Regions from separate parts of the Mesorhizobium sp. CA16 genome, predicted to be linked through region 1. Evidence: predicted binding sites of a transcription regulator. Region 1 holds the regulator's gene; the other holds the start of a gene.
The links. Region 1 encodes LexA, which represses DNA repair genes until DNA is damaged. Its sites were predicted from a motif close to TGTTCNNNNTGTGTTCNG; they were not measured.
Positions count from the first base shown of each region.

Region 2: the regulator LexA is predicted to act here: its motif matches at 1,140-1,157, upstream of LB525_RS27900 (ATP-dependent helicase).

Region 1 covers NZ_JAIUHP010000005.1:154,713-164,384, forward strand. Annotated here, with positions in the region: gene LB525_RS10025 (ComEC/Rec2 family competence protein) at 1-1,573, shown strand, start outside; gene lexA (transcriptional repressor LexA) at 1,610-2,344, opposite strand; gene kynU (kynureninase) at 2,778-4,025, shown strand; gene LB525_RS10040 (alpha/beta hydrolase) at 4,073-4,903, shown strand; gene glp (gephyrin-like molybdotransferase Glp) at 4,952-6,157, opposite strand; gene moaC (cyclic pyranopterin monophosphate synthase MoaC) at 6,157-6,636, opposite strand; gene trpC (indole-3-glycerol phosphate synthase TrpC) at 6,639-7,451, opposite strand; gene trpD (anthranilate phosphoribosyltransferase) at 7,457-8,467, opposite strand; gene LB525_RS10065 (peptidylprolyl isomerase) at 8,464-9,672, opposite strand, start outside.
Region 2 covers NZ_JAIUHP010000035.1:4,325-13,996, forward strand. Annotated here, with positions in the region: gene LB525_RS27895 (glucose/quinate/shikimate family membrane-bound PQQ-dependent dehydrogenase) at 1-1,015, opposite strand, end outside; gene LB525_RS27900 (ATP-dependent helicase) at 1,198-3,837, shown strand; gene LB525_RS27905 (ABC transporter permease) at 3,847-4,905, opposite strand; gene LB525_RS27910 (ATP-binding cassette domain-containing protein) at 4,902-5,693, opposite strand; gene LB525_RS27915 (substrate-binding domain-containing protein) at 5,770-6,777, opposite strand; gene LB525_RS27920 (sugar phosphate isomerase/epimerase family protein) at 6,884-7,792, opposite strand; gene LB525_RS27925 (Gfo/Idh/MocA family protein) at 7,792-8,820, opposite strand; gene LB525_RS27930 (LacI family DNA-binding transcriptional regulator) at 9,017-9,672, shown strand, end outside.

The DNA.
Region 1 (9,672 bases):
CGAGGGGATTGCCGACCACATCAGGAGCAGCATCGGCGGTTCCGAGGGCGAGATCGCGGCGGCGCTGATCGTCGGCGTTCGTGCTGGCATTCCGGAAGCCATCAACGAGTCGATGCGACGGACCGGCATCTACCACATCATTTCGATCTCCGGCCTGCATATGGCGCTGGTCGCCGGCACGATCATGGTGCTTTTGCGCGGCGCCTTCGCGCTGTTTCCGGACTTCTCGTCGCGCCGGCCGGTGAAGAAATATGCCGCTGGCATCGCGCTGGCGTCGATCGCCGCCTATCTCGTGATCTCCGGCATCGTGGTGGCGGCCGAGCGAAGCTTCATCATGCTTGGCGTGATGCTGGTCGCCGTGCTTTTCGACCGCGCGGCGCTGACCATGCGCAACCTGGCGATCTCTGCCATCGCCGTCATCCTGGTCTCGCCGCATGAAGTGGTCGGCCCGAGCTTCCAGATGTCCTTCGCCGCCACCGCCGCCCTGGTCGGCGCCTATGCCGGCTTTGCCGACTATCGCGCCGGCAAAACGACCGCGCCGCCGGCAAAGCGTTCGTTTCTCGGGTTCTTATCGCGAAAACTGGCGATTGGAGCGGGTGGCGCCGCCGTGACGTCGCTCATCGCGGGCAGCGCAACATTGTTGTTTGCCATCTGGCACTTCCAGCGGGTGTCGCCGCTCAGCCTGCTGGCCAATCTGGCGGTCATGCCGATCGTCTCATTGGTCGTCATGCCGTTCGCCGTGCTGAGCGCGCTGGCCATGCCCTTCGGCTTAGACGGTCCCTTCCTCTTTGTCATGGGCAAAGGCCTGACGGCGATGATCGCCATTTCGGCATGGATTTCCGAGCGCTCACCGGTCGACGCCGTGGGGCTGATCTCGATCCAGTCGGTGCTGCTGGCGACGGTCGCGCTGGTCATCGCGACCATGGCTACCACTTGGCTGAGGCTTGCCGCCGTACCTTTCGCGCTCGCTGCGCTGCTGGCCATTCCGCACGTCCGCACACCGGACGTGCTTATCTCGGAGGATGCGCATCTGGTGGCGATGCCGATCGGCGGCGGCGAGCTTGCCGTCAATCGCGAACGCTCCAACGAGTTCACCACCGACAACTGGAAACGGGCGCTGAAAGCCGAGGAGATCGTGCCGCCAGAAAGGTTCGCCAAAGATACGCTGGACATTGCCGATCCCGCCGACCTGCCGCCCGGCTCGCCCTTCTATTGCAGCGGCGATCTCTGCATCGGTCGGCATCCTTCCGGCGCGATCGTCGCGCTCGCCGAGACCCGCGACACCGCCCGGCCGGCCTGCGGCTTCGCCGACCTCATCGTCATCAACGACGCCACGGCCTATAACCCGTGCCGCGATCCGCGTGTGCTCGTCGTCACCAAGCGGCAGCTGGCGCGCGACGGCAGCGCCGCCGTTTTCTTCGATCCGCAATCGGCAACCGCGCGGCCAACCGTCCGCTACGCGGTCGTAGAACCATACCGACCCTGGCACGAGCAGCGGAAATACACGCGCGAGGCGAGGGGACTGGCGCCCTATAAGCAGCCGGAAAAACCAGCCGCCGCACCGGCCCAATAGATTGTCGTTCGGGCGAAGAAGGCCGGGCAGTTCTGCTCAGTAGCGGCGGATAAGTCCGACGAGCTTGCCCTGAACCTTGACCCGATCCGGTCCGAAGATCCGGGTCTCATAGGCCGGGTTGGCGGCCTCGAGCGCGATCGAGGCACCCTTGCGGCGGAAACGCTTAAGCGTCGCCTCCTCATCGTCGACCAGCGCCACCACGATCTCACCCGGGCTTGCCGTGTTCGCATTGCGGATGATGACGGTGTCGCCGTCGAAGATGCCGGCCTCGATCATCGAGTCGCCCTTGACCTCCAACGCGTAATGCTCGCCGCCCATGATCATGTCCGGCGGCACCGAGATCGAATGCGTCTGGTGCTGGATGGCGTCAATCGGCACGCCGGCGGCGATGCGGCCCATCACCGGAATGGATACGGCCGCCGCGGCCTCGTCGTCATTGCTTGGCGTCGGGGTGCGTGATGGAGTCGTCGGCTTGATCTGGCGACTGAGATTGCCTTGGCCGCCCTGGATGACGCTCGGCGAAAACTTCTTCGCGGCATTCAGGCCAGGCGCGATCGAGTCGGGCAGGCGCAGCACTTCCAGCGCGCGCGCCCGATTCGGCAGCCGGCGAATGAAGCCGCGTTCTTCCAGCGCCGTGATCAGCCGGTGGATGCCGGACTTGGAGGCAAGGTCGAGCGCCTCCTTCATCTCATCGAATGATGGAGGAATCCCGCTCTCCTTCAGGCGTTCATGGATGAACATCAGGAGTTCATGTTGTTTGCGCGTCAGCATCGGCGGCCCCCACGGGTTCTGAAACCAGAATCAGAAAAACAAACCCAGAACAAACACTATCTGTTCCAGTTGTGTTCCGCAACCGTTTAAAGTTTAGTGAATTTGTTAAGGCTGCCGAAACAATGTCGCATCCGGTGACGGCCGGCTGCCCCTCCTGGGGCAGCGGCATTGATTCCGCTCGATTTTGGAGTTCCCCTTAAGCTGAAATACAACGCGACACGATCACGAAGCCGTGGTTGGGATCACGTCGGCTCGTACCGTAAGCGCGTGGCACCGTGAACGAAACGAACCCAAAATGCCAACCTTGGCGAAGTTCCGATCCGCAGTCTTCGCCGTCTATGGACCAGCTAACATAGGACCAAAGGTTCTTGCCCTGTCGCCGAGGGTGGTGAGACAACCCCCTTGGCCAGATCGAAATGGAGGCGGCAGCACAATGAGGGGAATTCCTGATCTCGCCGAAGTCGAGGCGATGGATGCCGCGGATCCGCTGCGCGCGACGCGCGATCGCTTCGTCTTGCCGGAAGGCGTCCTATATCTCGACGGCAATTCGCTGGGCGCTGCTTCGATCGACGCCTTCAGCGAGATCGAGACTGCCACGAGGCAGGAATGGGCGCGGGATCTCATCCGCGCCTGGAACACCGCCGGCTGGTTCGATATGCCCATCGAGCTAGGTGACCAGCTAGGACGGCTGATCGGCGCGAAACCCGGCCAGACGGTCGTTTGCGACACGACTTCGATCAATATCTACAAGGTCCTGCATGCGGCACTTGCAATGCGGCCCGAGCGTTCGGTGATTGTTGCCGAGGGCGACAGCTTTCCGACCGACCTCTACATGGCGGAAGGGGTCGCATCGACGCGGTCCGGCACGGTGCTGCGGCTCGAATGCGCAGATGCCCCGACGATTGAGGAACTGGTTGACGATCGCGTCGCGGTCATCCTGGTCAACCACGTCAACTACAAATCCGGCCGGCTGCGCGACATGGCGGCGCTCACCCGCAAGGCTCATGAAGCCGGTGCGCTGATCGTCTGGGACCTCTGCCACACGGCGGGTGCGCTGCCGGTGGATCTCGACGGCTCGAATGCCGATTTCGCCATCGGCTGCACCTACAAGTATCTCAATGGCGGGCCGGGCTCGCCAGCCTTCATCTACGCCGCGAACCGCCATCACCGCGACATTCGCCAGCCGCTCAGCGGCTGGTGGGGCCATGCCCGGCCTTTCGCGTTCGAGCAGGGCTACGCTGCGGGCACGGGCATCCGGCGGTTCCTGTGCGGAACGCAGCCGGTGCTGTCGATGCGCGCGCTGAAAGGGGCGCTGGATCTCTGGAACGATGTCGACATGAGGGCCGTGCGGAGAAAAAGCGTCGCGCTGACGGACCTGTTCATCCGGCTTGTCGAGGCCAGATGCGGCGGCTTCGGTCTTGAGCTGGAGAGCCCGCGCTCAGGCGCCGAGCGCGGCAGCCAGGTCTCGTTCGCACATCCGCATGGCTACCAGGTGATGCGTGCCTTAATCGAGCGCGGCGTGATCGGCGATTTCCGCGCGCCATCCACCATTCGTTTCGGCTTCACGCCGCTTTATGTCGGCTACCGCGATGTCTGGAATGCAGTCGAGGTGCTGCAGGACATCCTGCGCACTGGCGTCTGGCAAGACGCGCGCTTTGCCGTCAAAACAACCGTTACCTGACTTTAAATCGGCGATGCCGAACAAATGATCTGATCGCGGAGATACCGTTGCTGGGACATCGTATTGTCGACTGGGATGACGCTTATGCAAATGGCGCCAATATCGCCGGCGGCGACCGCTGGCCGGCGGCGTGGGATGGGCCGGCGCGGGCATTCCGCGAAAGGCTGCAGTCAGAGGGCAGGGCGCGGCTCGATGTTATCTACGGCGAAGCGCCGCGCAATCGCTTCGACCTGTTTCTCCCGTCTGCGGCGCCAAAGGGGCTCGTTGTGTTCATCCACGGCGGCTATTGGATGGAGTCGGACAAGAGCTCCTGGTCGCATCTGGCTGGAGGCGCGCTCGGCCGCGGCTTTGCCGTCGCCATGCCCTCCTACACGCTGTGCCCGCAGACCAGGATCAGCGGCATAGTCGGCGAGGCCGCGGCAGCGATCGAGAAGGCGGCGGCCATGGTCGATGGTCCGCTGATGCTGACCGGGCACTCGGCCGGCGGGCATCTCGCGAGCCGAATGGTGACCACGGTCTCACCGCTATCATCCGATGTGGCGCGGCGCATACGCAAGGTCGTTTCGATTTCAGGCCTGCACGACCTTCGGCCGCTGATGTTCACAGCGCTGAACGAGACCCTGAACATCGACGAGCCGGAAGCGCGGAGCGAAAGCCCGGCATTGTTGCGGCCTCGACAGGGAGCCTGCATCACCTGCTGGGCCGGCGGCGGCGAGCGTGCGGAATTCCTGCGCCAGAGCGCGTTGCTCGCCAACATCTGGACCGGGCTCGGCGCCTCCACCCGTTCAGTGGTCGAGCCGGACCGACATCATTTCAACATTGTCGATGGCCTCGCCGACCCGGATCATCCCCTGACCCGTACGCTGGTGGACGAATAAGGGTTACGATCGACTTCGTCGACGTATCAGGATCGACTTCGTCGACGCCTAGCGCAGCATGAGCACGCTGCATTCAGCGCCGGCTTCCGCCGCCGGCGCAAAGGGCTCGCGCACGATCAGGCCGTTGGCGTCGGCGAGCATCCGCAGCATCGAGGAGTCCTGGATTCCGAAAGGTATCGCGACCAAGGTGCCGGCGTCCTCGCGCACGACGGCGCGCACATAGTCCTGCCTAAGGTCGTTGGCCCGCATCGCGGTGCCAAGCCGGGCCGTTCGCATATCCTGATGGTGATCGCGGCCACCGAGCCGGGCAAGCAGCGGTTTCAGGAAGAGTTGCGAGCAGACAATGCTTGCCACCGGATTGCCGGGCAGGCCGATGCAGCGGATATGGCCAAGCCGGCCAAACATCAGTGGTTTGCCGGGGCGCATGGCGATTTTCCAGAAATCGAGCTGCATGCCTTCGCCGGTCAGCACGCTATGGACGAGGTCGTGGTCGCCGACCGAGGCGCCGCCGAGCGTGACGATGACATCGGCGTCCGCCTCGACCGCTTTCCGGACCAGCGCGGCAATCGCCTCCTGGCGGTCGGCGGCGATGCCGAGATCGAGCGCGAGCGCGCCGACCGACTGGGCGGCGGCTCCAACGCCGTAGGCATTCGACGAAATGATCTGGCCGGGGCCGAGCGCGCTGCCCGGGGGCAGCAATTCGTCGCCGGTGGCGATGATCGCGACCAGCGGCCGGCGCACGACGTTCAGGGCTGGGTGGTTGGCCGAGGCCGCCAGCGAAAGGGCCGCCGCATCGAGAACGCGGCCCTTTTCGAGCAGCACGTCGCCCTGGCCGAAGTCGAGCCCGCGGCGACGCACATTGCGTCCTTCCGCGGTCGGCTCCGTCACTTCGATCCTGCCATTGCAGAGATCGCGGACGTTTTCCTGGATGACGACCGTGTCGGCGCCCTCCGGCAACGGCGCTCCGGTGAAGATGCGCACGGCCTGGCCTTCCCCGACGGTTCCGGAGAAACCGCGCCCGGCAGGCGCCATGCCGATGACCTCGAGTAGCGCCGGCGCCGAGGCGACATCGGAGAAGCGCGCGGCATAGCCGTCCATCGCGGAGGCATCGAAAGGTGGCTGCGTGCGCAGCGCGACCACCGGCTCGGCCAGCACCCGGCCCGCCGCGTCAGCCAGCGGAACGCGCTCGCCCGGCAGAGCCGTCACGCCGTCGAGCAGGCGTTCGAGCGCCTCGGTGACCGGGAGCAAGGCCATTATGAACCTGCCTTGTAGTCGCCTGATTTGCCGCCGGTCTTCTCGACCAGCCGGACGCCGGAAATCACCATCCCGCGGTCCGCTGCCTTGGCCATGTCGTAGATGGTGAGGCAGGCTACCGAAGCGGCGGTCAGCGCCTCCATCTCCACGCCCGTCTTGCCGGTGACGCGGGCGAGCGCGGTGACCTTGAGACCTGGCAAGGAATGGTCCGGCTCGATCTCGACGCCAACTTTGGTCAGAAGCAGCGGATGGCAGAGCGGGATCAGTTCGTGCGTCTTCTTTGCGGCCATGATGCCGGCGATACGGGCAGTCCCCAATACGTCGCCTTTCTTGGCGTCGCCGGCCAGGATCATCTCCAGCGTTTCCGGCTGCATGGAGACGAACCCTTCAGCGACTGCCGTGCGCGTCGTCTCGGCCTTGTCGCCGACGTCGACCATATTAGCTTCGCCTTTAGCGCCAAGATGAGTAAGGGAGGCCATCCTCAAATGGCCTCGGCACGCGCCTTGCCGGTGAGCAGCAGTTGCGTGGCGGCGGCCACGTCGGCCTGCCGCATCAGGCTCTCGCCGACCAGGAAGGTGCCGATCTTGCTCTTCTCCAGCCGGCGGCAGTCCTGATGCGTGAAGATGCCGCTCTCGCTGACCAGCAGCCGATCCGCCGGCACCATGGCCGCCAGCCGCTCCGAAACGTCGAGGCTGGTTTCAAAGGTTCTGAGATCGCGGTTGTTGATGCCGATCAGCCTCGACGAAAGGCGAAGCGCGCGTTGCATTTCCTTTTCGTCATGCACTTCGACCAGAGCGTCCATGCCGAGCTCGAAGGCGGTCGCTTCAAGGTCCCTGGCAAGCGCGTCGTCGACGCTCGCCATGATGATCAGGATCGCGTCGGCGCCCCAGGCGCGTGCTTCGTAGACCTGGTAGGGATCGAACAGGAAATCCTTGCGCAGAGCCGGCAGGCGCACCGCTGCCCGAGCGGCCGTCAGGAATTCGGGAGCGCCCTGGAAAGACGGGGCGTCGGTAAGCACCGAAAGGCAGGCGGCGCCACCTTTCTGGTAGGCCTGTGCCAATGACGGCGGATCGAAATCGGCCCGGATCAGGCCCCTGGAAGGGCTGGCCTTCTTGATTTCGGCGATCAGCGCGAAACCGCCGTCTCGGCGCTTGGCTTCCAGCGCGGCAAGGAAGCCGCGCGGCGGCTCGGCGTCCCCGGCTTTCGTCTTGATCTCGGCGAACGACACGGCGAGCTTCGCCGCGGCAATCTCTTCACGCTTGTAGGCTTCGATCTTGCGCAGGATATCGGACAAGGGGTCTATCCGTTCGAAATCTCGATGAGCTTGTCGAGCACCGCAAGCGCGCGGCCGCTGTCGATCGCTTGCGCCGCCGCCGCGATGCCGTCGGCCAGCGTCGTCACCTTGCCGGCCACAACCAGCCCGGCGCCGGCATTCATCAGCACCGTATCGCGATAAGCGCCGGCGGCTCCGCCAAGCATATCGCGCAATTCCTTGGCGTTGTAGGCCGCGTCGCCGCCGCGCAGCTCTTCTTTTGTGTGCCGCTTCAGGCCAACGGCTTCCGGCGTCAAGGTAAAGCTGCGAATCTCGCCGCCGGCGAGCTCCGCCACCTGGGTCTCGCCGGTGGTGGTTATCTCGTCATAGCCGTCGCCATGGACGACCCAGGCGTGATCGGCGCCCAGCGCCTTGAGCGTCTCGGCCACGGGCATGATCCACTCCGGCAGGAAGACGCCAACCATCTGGCGGCTGACGCCGGCGGGGTTCGACAGCGGTCCGAGCAGGTTGAAGATGGTGCGCGTGCCGAGCTCGACGCGGGTCGGCCCGACATGCTTCATCGCCGGATGATGCGCCGGCGCGAACATGAAGCCGACGCCGGCCTCATGGATGCAGCGTCCGATCGTCTCCGGCGGGATATCTATTCTAACGCCCAGCGCCGTCAGCACATCGGCGGAGCCGGTCAGCGACGACAGGCCGCGATTGCCATGCTTGGCGACCGGCACGCCGGCCGCGGCAATGACGAAGGCCGAAGCGGTCGAGATGTTGACCGAATGCGAATTGTCGCCGCCGGTGCCGACGATGTCGATCGCGCCTTGCGGCGCCTCGACGCGCAGCATCTTGGCGCGCATCGTGGCGACCGCGCCGGAAATCTCGCCCACCGTCTCGCCGCGCACGCGCAGCGCCATCAGGAAGCCGCCGATCTGGCCGGGCGTCGCGTCGCCCGACATGATGATGTCGAACGCCTCGCGCGCCTCCTCGAAGGAAAGCGCGGTGCCCGATGCGACCTTGGCTATGTGTGTCTTGAGAGCGCTCATCGTGTCTGTGCTTGCGAAACCGCGTTCGGATCGATGCGAACGTCATATTGCGACTGCAACTGCGCCACCAGCTGGTCGAGCAGATCGTCGGACATGCCGGCGCCGAAGGATTTCTGCGCGTCGTCCGGCACCGCGCTGCCATCGGCGCCCGCCGGCTCGAAGACCTCGGCGACCTTGAACAGGATCTGGCCGTCGCCGGTGGGCGAGGGGATCAAACCGGTACCGCCTTCACCGACGCCGAACATGGCCGCGGCGCCTTCCTTGCCGAAATCGGCATCGTCGGCTTCGCGCTTCAGGCCGCGCTTGGTCTGCTTGTCGAGCTTGAGCTCGCCGGCGATGACGTCGAGCGCGGTGCCTGCCTTGAGGCGCTTCTCCAGCTCCTGAGCCTTGGCGTCGAGCCGCTTGTCGGTCTCGGCCTCCGTCCAGTCGGCGACGACCTTCTTGCGGACTTCATCCAGCGTGCGGTCGCGCGCCGGCGTGACCGACTGCACTTCGTAGAAGACGAAACCGTTGCCGGCAGTCGTCAGGCCTTCGTTCTCGGTATTGGGCTCCGCCGCGAACACCGACTTGATCAGCTCGGCCGATTCCGGCAGGTCGTTGACGATCGTGCCGTCCGGCCGCTGGCCGGTACGGTCGATGGCATCGATGGTGACGACCTTGAGCTTCAACTTCTCGGCGGCCTGGGCCAGCGAGGCGCCCGATGCGCGGGTGTCCTCGTAGCTGTCATGCACATCGAGCAGGATGCGGCTTGCCTCGCCGAGCGCCAGGTCCTTGCGGATCTGGCCGGACACTTCCGACAGCGGCTTCACCACCTGCGGCTTGATCTCGGTGACGCGCAACAGCACGGGACCGAAGGCGCCCTGGACGACCTGGCTCACCTCGTTGGCATTGAGCGAGAAGGCGGCATCGGCCACCGCCTTGTCGGCGATCTTGTCCTTGGCCAGCGTGCCGAGCAGCGTGTCGGCCTGCGTCTTGCCTTCGGCGGTGACGAGCTTGTCGAAGGTCGCGCCGGCCTTCAACGAATCCAAAGCGGCCTTGGCCGCATCCGGCGTCTTGAACACCAGCTGCTCGATGGTGCGCATCTCGGGCGTCGTGTAGCGCGCGATGTTCTTGTTGTAGTCCTCGCTGATCTGCTGGTCTGTCACCGCGGACGGATCCATGATGTCTTGCGGCTCCAGCCGGACATAGGAGAACTTGCGGTATTC
Region 2 (9,672 bases), on a different contig from region 1:
TGACCGCGCCGCCGACGATGATCTTGCCGGCGACGATCAGTGGCGCCGACGTCGAATAGTAATAGCCCGACTTCGGATAGGGCATGTTGGCCATCAGGTTCAGCGTGCCGCCGTCGGCGAAGGACGGACACACCTGCCCGTTCGCGGCGTCGAGCGCGATCAGCCGGGCGTCGGAGGTCGGCAGATAGATGCGCGCGGCGCAAGGCTGGCCGGCGGCGATCTTGGCATCGGCATAATAGGACACGCCGCGGCAGGTCTGGTGCTGGCGGTTGGGGTCGAGCTTGATCTTCGGATCGTAGCGCCACTTCTCCTTGCCGCTCGCGGCATCGATGGCGATGGCGAAATTATGCGGCGTGCAAATGAACAGCGCATCGCCGATCTTCAGCGGCGTCACCTGATAGGTCGTCTCGCCGATATCGTCGGGGCCTTTCACGTCGCCGGTGCGATAGGTCCAGGCCGGCTGCAGCTTGGCGACGTTGTCCGGCGTGATCTGGTCGAGCGGCGAATAGCGCTGGCCGAAGGGCGTGCGGCCGTAGAACTGCCACTCGCCGGCCGGGATGTCGCCGCCGAGATTGGCGGCCGTCGCCGCCTTTTCGGTGCCGAGCGTGCCGCCGATATCCATGGGATCGGCGGTCATCGAATAACCGGCGACCGCGAGCGAGGCGAGCACGGCCAGGATCAGCGGCGCGCGTCCGTCCGGCCCCCGCAGCCCCCGCCTTGCCCACGGCGTCAAAAGCCACAAGGCGATGAGCACGATGACGCCGCCGCGCGGGCCGAGCTGCCACCAGTCGAAGCCGATTTCCCACACTGCCCAGCATAAAGTGGCAAGCACGAACAGCGCGTAGAGCCAGAGCGAAGTCGACCGGCGCCTGAAAAGCAGCCAGGCGGTGATCAGGAAGATCAGGCCGGCGATCAGGTAGTACCAACTGCCGCCCAGCGCGATGAGCCAGATGCCGCCGCCGCCGAGAATGAGACCGATGAGGAAGAGGACGAGCGAGGTGATGGTGACAGCCAAGACGGTGCTCCTTCGACTGTTGCGCCTTTGCGGCCGCTCTGAGGCGACGGCGCGCCGTCCCTGCCCTGCCGGCAGCTTTCCCTCGCTCGCTCCGGCTGTCAAGTTGGGGGCAGACACGCGAAACTAGAACAAAACGTAGACAGTTCTGGTCTTTCGCTGCCGAATCACTACATTCGGGGGCGATGTCGGGCTTTTCCGAGGACATGCCTTTTTTTGATGAACCGAATGCGCGGCCGGCAGCGGCTCCATCCGGCATAGCCGCGCGCGCCATGGCGGCGCGCAGCGGCCAGAACGGCGTGCCCGATTATCTCAAGGGCCTGAACCCGGAGCAGCGCCTCGCCGTCGAAACGACCGAGGGCCCGGTTCTGGTGCTTGCCGGCGCGGGCACCGGCAAGACGCGGGTGCTCACCACGCGCATCGCTCACATCCTTGCCACCGGCAGGGCCTTCCCCTCGCAGATCCTGGCCGTCACCTTCACCAACAAGGCCGCGCGCGAGATGAAGCAGCGCATCGGCATCCTGATCGGCGAAGGCAATGTCGAGGGCATGCCGTGGCTCGGCACCTTCCACTCGATCGGCGTGAAGCTGCTTCGGCGCCACGCCGAGCTTGCCGGGCTGAAATCGGACTTCACCATTCTCGACACCGACGACGTGGTGCGGCTGATCAAGCAGTTGATCCAGGCCGAAGGGCTGGACGACAAGCGCTGGCCGGCCAAGACCTTCGCCCAGATGCTCGACAACTGGAAGAACAAGGGCCTTGGCCCCGACGAAATAGCGGAAGGCGATGCGCGCAGCTTCGGCAACGGCAAGGGCCGCCAGCTCTACAAGGCCTACCAGGAACGGCTGCAGACGCTGAACTCCTGCGACTTCGGCGACCTGCTCTATCACCCGATCCGCATCTTCCGCGCCTATCCGGACGTGCTGAAGGACTACCACCGCAAGTTCAAATACATCCTCGTCGACGAATACCAGGACACCAACACCGCGCAGTATATGTGGCTAAGGCTGTTTGCGCAGAGGCCGCATTCTGGGCGCAGCCCATCGGCCGAAGGCCGCAAGCCCGACCGGGCGTCGGCCGGCCAGGCCGCCCCCGCGGAGGCCAGCGAGCGAAGCGAGCGCGCGGCCGTGAGCGAGAACAAAGTCAACATCTGCTGCGTCGGCGACGACGACCAGTCGATCTATGGCTGGCGCGGCGCCGAGGTCGACAACATCCTGCGCTTCGACAAGGATTTCCCGGGCGCCACCATCATCCGGCTGGAGCGCAACTACCGGTCCACCGCGCATATTCTGGGCGCGGCCTCCCACCTCATCGCCCACAATGAGGGCCGCTTCGGCAAGACGCTGTTCACCGACCGCGACGACCCCGAGGACGACAAGGTGCATGTCCACGCCGCCTGGGACTCGGAGGAAGAGGCCCGCGCCATTGGCGACGCCATCGAGGCCTATCAGCGCCAGAAGCATAATCTCAACGACATGGCGATCCTGGTGCGCGCCTCCTTCCAGATGCGTGCCTTCGAAGACCGCTTCATCACGCTTGGCTTGAACTACCGCGTCATCGGCGGCCCGCGCTTCTACGAGCGCCTGGAAATCCGCGATGCATTGGCCTTCTTCCGGGTCGTCGCCAATAGCGGCGACGACCTCGCCTTCGAGCGCATCGTCAACGTGCCGAAGCGCGGGCTCGGCGAAGCCACCATCCGTCAGATCCACGACACGGCCCGCGCCATGCGCATCCCGATGCTGGAGGCCGCCGCGACGCTTGCCGAAAGCGACGAGCTGAAGCCGAAGCCGCGTGCGGCGCTGCGCGAGGTCGCAGCCAATTTCGAGCGCTGGCAGAAGGCGCTGGAAACCACCCCGCACACCGAGCTCGCCGAGACTATCCTGGAGGAGAGCGGCTACACCGACATGTGGAAGAACGACCGTTCGGCGGATTCGCCCGGGCGGCTGGAAAACCTCAAGGAACTGATCCGCTCCATGGAGGAGTATGAATCGCTGCGTTCCTTCCTCGAGCATGTCGCGCTGGTGATGGAGGCCGAGCAGGGCGAGTCGCAAGATGCGGTCTCGATCATGACGCTGCATTCTGCCAAGGGCCTCGAATTCGAGACCGTGTTCCTGCCTGGTTGGGAGGAAGGCCTGTTCCCGCACCAGCGCGCGCTGGACGAAGGCGGACGCTCCGGCCTCGAGGAAGAGCGCCGGCTCGCCTATGTCGGCCTGACGCGGGCGAAAAAGAACCTGCATATCTGGTTCGTCTCCAACCGCCAGATTCACGGCCTGTGGCAATCGACGATCCCGTCGCGCTTCGTCGACGAATTGCCCGAAACCCATATCGATATCGCCGACAGCGGCAACAGCTACGGCGGCTACGGCAACCCCTATGGCGGCGGCTCGTTTGCTTCCGGCCGCGGCGGCGGACGACAGAACCCCTACGGCGCCTCGCGCTTCGACAATATCGGCGCCAAGGACCAGGGCAGCTTCTCCAACACCTATGCGACGCCCGGCTGGCAGCGCGCGCAGGCGAACCGCACCGAGGCGACCGACCGCAACTGGGGCACGCGCTCCGGCCACCAGGTCGAGCGTATCGGCTATGGCGAGACCGATTCAGGCTATGGCGCCGGCCGCACCAGCGTGAAAGGCCGCACCATCGAGGGCGAGCTGGTCGCCAAATCCGTCGCCGACACGCCATCCGCCTTCAATGTCGGCGACCGCGTCTTCCACCAGAAATTCGGCAATGGCAACATCGCCGCGATCGACGGCAACAAGCTCACCATCGACTTCGACAAGGCCGGCCAGAAACGCGTGCTGGACGGGTTTGTCGCACCGGTGTGACCGGCCTCCTCACCTATACCTTGCTTGGTTCCACTTATGGCCGAGCAGCGACAGGATGATGATCAGCCCGTTGAAGAACTGCACGTAAAAGCCGCTCAGGCCCGCCGCCACCACGCCGGTCTGGATGAACGACACCGTAACTGCGCCGATCGCGCCGCCGACCACGGTGCCGATGCCGCCCCAGGTCGGCGTGCCGCCGACGAACACCGAAGCCAGCACGGGCAGCAGATAGCCGTCGCCTGCCGTCGGCCACCAGGTGAAATTGATCATCACCGAGAAGGTGCCGGCGATCGCCGCGCCGATGCCGACGAAGACAAACACCTTCACCCGGACCCATTTGACGTCGATGCCCATCTGTCTTGCGCTGTCGGGATTGTCGCCGACCACTTTCACCTGCGCGCCGAAACGATGCCGGTTGTAGAGCAGCGCCGAGAACACCACGAAGGCGATCGCCCAGAATATCTGCACCGGGATGCCCCAGACCTGGCTGGAGAAGATCTTGTAGGCCGAGCTGTCGGCAAGGCCGGTCAGCGCCGTCGACCTGCCTTCGTTGATGATCTGGATCAGGCCGCGCAGCAGGAAGTTCATGCCGAGCGTGGCGATCAGCGACGACAGGCCGCCATAGACGACCAGCGAGCCGACCAGGAAGCCGAGCAGCGTGCCGGTGACGAGCGCCGCCGCGATGCCGATAAACGGATCGTAGCCGGCCTGCACCACCAGCGCGAAGACCCAGGAGGCAAAGCCCATTGTCGCCGGAAATGACAGGTCGATCTCGCCGCAGGTGACGACGAAGACCAGCGGCACCACCACGAATAGCGCCACGGGAAGCGTCGTCAGCACCGAGCTGTAGAGATACCAGGTGGTGAAGACGGTCGGGTTGGCGATGATGAACACCGCCATCATGACGATGAACACGGCAAGTGTGCCCAGCGATGCGCGATTGTCGATGACGAAGCCGCGCAGCCAGTGATTGGACGGATGGCTCCATTCCTTGGCTGGCTTCCTGGCTACCTGGCCGCCTGTTCTTCCCAGAGGAGTTTGCAGATCGGGTTCCATCGCGTTACTCATTGCGCTCCCTGCTCCGCGCCTTCGTGCAGTCCCGGCAATCCGCCGGGGTGTGCTACGTCTTCCATGAAGTTGATGAGGTCTTCTGCCGACTTGACCTCGTTGCGGTCGGCCGCGAGCGCCACCTTGCCGCGGTCGAGCACGACGAAGCGGTCGGCGATGTCGAAGACATGGTGGATGTTGTGCCCGATGAACAGGATCGAGCGGCCGCTCGCCCGCACCTGGCGCACGAAATGGAAGACCTTGGCGGTCTCGGTCAGCGACAGGGCCGTGGTCGGCTCGTCGAGGATGATCAGTTCCGCCTGCTTGTAGATGGCGCGTGCGATCGCCACGCCCTGGCGTTCGCCGCCGGAAAGCTGGCCGACGATCGAGTGCGGCGTGAACACCTTCGAGGTGAAGCCGATCTCGCGCATCAGCCTGCTCGCCTCCTCGATCTCCTTGTCGACCTTCAGCCAGCCCATGAAGCTGGTCAGTTCGCGGCCCATGAAGATGTTGCGCACGATCGTCTGCTGCACGGCCAGCGCGCGGTCCTGGAACACCGTCTCGATGCCGGCGTCGCGCGAGCGCGCCGCGCTCCACCCGGTGACCGGCTTGTCGCGCACCAGGATCTCGCCGCTGGTCGGCTTGACCACGCCGGACAGGATCTTAATCAGCGTCGACTTGCCGGCGCCGTTGTCACCAATCAGGCCGACCACCTCGCCGCGGTCGACGCTGAGGTTGACCCCGCCCAGCGCATAGACCTGGCCGTAGGATTTCTTGATGTCGCGCAGTTCGATGATGCGTTCGCCCATGCGATCCTCGCTGGAATTGTCTGTCTGCCGGTCATCTCGCCGGCCGGGCAATAATCCCGGCCGGCGGCTTGGGAGGTCAACGCAATGCCTGCTTGGCGAGCTCTGAGACGATCTCGTAGTTCTGCGGCGTGACGAAGCCGGCGCCGGTGTCGACATTCATCGGCGCCAGCCCCAGCACCACCTGCTGGCAGAGGCTGAGAACCGGCAGATAGCCCTGCAGGAACGGCTGCTGGTCGGCCGTCAGCTGCACCCAGCCGCCCTTGAAGCCTTCGACGATCTGCGGACTGGTGTCGAAGCCGAAGTTGAAGATGTCGCCGGGCTTGCGGCCTGCCGCCTGCATATAGGTGGCGACATTGCCGAGCATCTGGCCGCCGGGGTAGCCGACCGCCTTGACGTCGGGGTGGTTGAGCAGCGCCGCGGTGATCACCGGAATGGCGAGGTTGGGATCCGACGCCCATTCGCCGCTCGGCGGTGAGGACAACTGGATCACCTCGACGCCGGCTTCTTTCAGGGCCGCCACCGTGCCGCGCTCGCGCGCGCCGCGATTCTCGTTCTCGAACGGGCCGATCATGATCGCCTTGTCGCCCGCCTTGAGCTTGCCGAGCTTGAACGCCTCGGCGCCGAGCGCGCGGCCTTGCTGTTCCTGCTGCGCGCCGACATAGCCGCCGCCGAACGCCGCCACCACTTTCGGCACCGGCACGTTCTGGTACATCATCTTGATGCCGTCCTTATGCGCCTGTTCGGCCAAAGGCATGATCGCGGCATCGCCCGGATGGCCCATCATGGCGATGCCCTGCGGCTTGACCGCGACCGCCTCGCGCAATTGCTGCACCATCTTCTCGACGTCCCACTGCGAGAAGATGTAGTCGACCTTCGGCCCGAGATCGGCCGCCGCCTGCTTGGCGCCATTATAGACGATGGTGCCGAAGGCGTCGCCCTCGGCGCCACCGACGAAGAAGCGGATGTGTACGTCCTTGCACCATTGCGCGTCGAGCGCGTGCGCCGGCAAGGCAGAGATCGAGGCGCAGAGCGCCGTGGCAGCCGCCACGACGGTCGAGCGCAGAACAGTCCTTCTGGTCGTCATGCACGTTCCTCCCTTTTAGATCCCTCCCGATGGAGGGTTTCGAATTGATCTGCGTCCTCGGTCGGCCGGCTCCTCCCGCCGGCCAATCCTCACATCGAATCTGGCCTCAAGCCGGATTGGGCACGTAGCTGTTCCCTCCCCGGCATTGCTTCAGATAGTCGAGCGCGCGCGCCTGTCCGGTGATCTCGAGGTCGCCGCGATAGACCGGATCGTGCCAGCCCTCGATGTCGATGGCGCCCTTGTAGCCGGCCAGCCGCAACTCGCTGATCACCCGCGTCCAGTCGCTGTCGCCGAAGCCTGGCGTGCGCATCTGCACGAAAGGCAGTCGGCCGAACACGCCATGCTCGCGGATGACGTCCCAGCGCACCGTCGCGTCCTTGCCGTGGACATGGAAGATGCGCGGCGCCCATTTGCGGATCTGCGGGATCGGATCGATCAGGTAGACCAGCTGATGGCAGGGTTCCCATTCCAGCCCGAGATTGTCATTTGGCAATTCGTTGAACATCAGCTCCCAGGCATCGGGATTGTGAGCGATGTTCCAGTCGCCGCTCGCCCAGTTGCCGTCCATGGCGCAATTCTCGAAAGCGATGCGCACGCCCTTGTCGGCGGCACGCCTGGCCAGCGGGCCCCACACCTCGCGGAAGCGCGGCAGGCTGTCGGTCAGCGGTCTGCCGCGGATGCGGCCGGTGAAGCCGCTCACCGTCGACGCCTCGAACAGATGCGCATTGTCGATCACCGTCTCCCAGGCCGCCAGCACACCGCGATCGACCTCTCCATTCTCGAGCGGGTTGCCGAACACCCCGATCGAGGACACGGTGACGTCAGCATCGCCGATCGCTTCGCGGATCTCGCTCGCCAGGCGCTTCAGGTCCTTGCCGCCCAGCGTCTGCCAGAAGAAGGGCTGGATGCTCTCGAAGCCGAGCGGCAGGATCTGCCTGACATAGGCGGCCGGATCTTCGAGATTGGCCCGCACCATGGTGCCGATCCTGATGTCGAGAAGCGGGTTTGCCAACATTATGCTTCCTTGGCGATTGTCACGCGCCGTCCGCTCTCCGCGCTCTCGATGGCGCCGAAGACCATGGCCAGGCTCTTGATGTTGTCGGCGCCGCGCGTCTCCGGCTCGGCGCCGGTCTCGATCGCGTGCATGAAATCCCGGATGATGCCGAGATGGCCGTCGACGCGGTCGGCGGGATCGAGCGGCGGCACTTCGATGGGCTGGGTCTTGTCGATGATCCCGTCGCGGCCGGACGCAATCACCTCCGCCTTCAGCCCGTCGTGGCCATCCCACAAGAGGCTGCCGCGCTCGGCGACGATGCGCCAGCTTCCCTCCCAGCTCGTGCGGAAACCGTCGGCGCACCAGGAGCCGGCATAGGTGAAGATCTTGCCGCCGCCAAGGTCGAAGACGGCGCTGGCCGACGACCCCTGCCTGTACCAGGAATTCACGGGTTCCCATTCCTGGCAATAGACGCTGGCCGGCTCGCCGGCGACCATGTAACGCGCGGCATCGAACGTGTGGATCGCCATGTCGAGCAAGAGCACATGGGCCATCTCCTCGCGAAAACCGCCGAAATGCGGCGCGACGAAGAAGTCTGCATGGATGCTGGTCGGCTTGCCGATGGCGCCGGAATCCAGGAAGCGCCTGATGCGCCTGACATTGGCGACATAGCGGCGGTTCTGGACGACGGCGTGGATGCGCCCCGCGCGGCGAGCTGCCTCGACGATGGCGCGCGCATTGTCCGGGCTGTCGGCCAGCGGCTTCTCGGTGAGCAGATGGCAGTTGTGCGCGAAGGCCGAAAGCGCGACCTCGCGACGGGCGGCGGGAACCACGACGTCGAACACGGCATCGGGCTTGGTCTGGTCGAGGACGGCGTCGAGGTTGGTGCCGATGACGGCATCGGACAGCGCGTATTCGCGCGCCCTCGCCTGGGCCCGCTCGGCATCGAGATCGACGAGGCCGACAATGGCGAGCCCGTCGATCTGCTTCACGGCATCGAGCCAGTGCTTGCTCATCGCTCCGCACCCGGCCAGGACGACCCTCATCATCCAGCGCTCCTCCTCCGCCGGTCCCTCCAGACCGGACGTCACGGCGTCCACGGCGTCACCGCAAACGTTTTTCCGTAAACGTTTACGAGAACACACCCGATGGCGTAGAATGTCAACCGGCTGCCTGCAAAAATCGTCCCGAAGCCTTGGCCTGAGCGGCAGCCGGTGCTAGCCAAGGCGGGGGGAGAATCCGTCCTTGGCGTCAAGCATCCACGATCTCGCGCGTCACCTGAACATCTCGATCGGCACCGTGTCGCGCGCGCTGAACGGCCGTGCCGACGTCAATGCCGACACACGCCAGCGTGTGCTCGAAGCAGCCAGGAAGCTGAACTATTCGCCCAATCAGTCAGGCCGCAGTCTCAGGCAAGGCGCCACCCGTTCGATCGCCTTCATGCTGCAGCCGCATCCCGGCGACCAGCAATATGGCGAGCCGTTCTTCATCCCGTTCCTGACCGGCCTGCAGGCGCGGCTCGCCGAGCATGACCTGGATCTGATGGTTGTCATGGGTGAGCCGGGCCAATATCAGCAGGAGCGGTTGCGCCGCGTGGTCGAGACGCGCCGGGCCGACGCGGTCGTGTTGGCCAATACGCGAAGGGAAGACGATCGGATCGATTATCTCAGCAAGGCCGGCTTTCCCTTCGCCACGCTTGGCCGAAGTCAGTCCGGCGGCGACACGTATCCTTCACTCGATATCGATTTCGAGAGGGCGGGTGATGAAGCCGTCGACCGGCTGGTCGCGCGCGGCCACCGCCGCATTGCCGCTATCCGCCCTTCGCTTGATCTCAACTTCGGCTACCTGTTCCTCGACGGCTACCGCAAGGCACTGAAGCGGCACGGTATCGAGGTCGACCC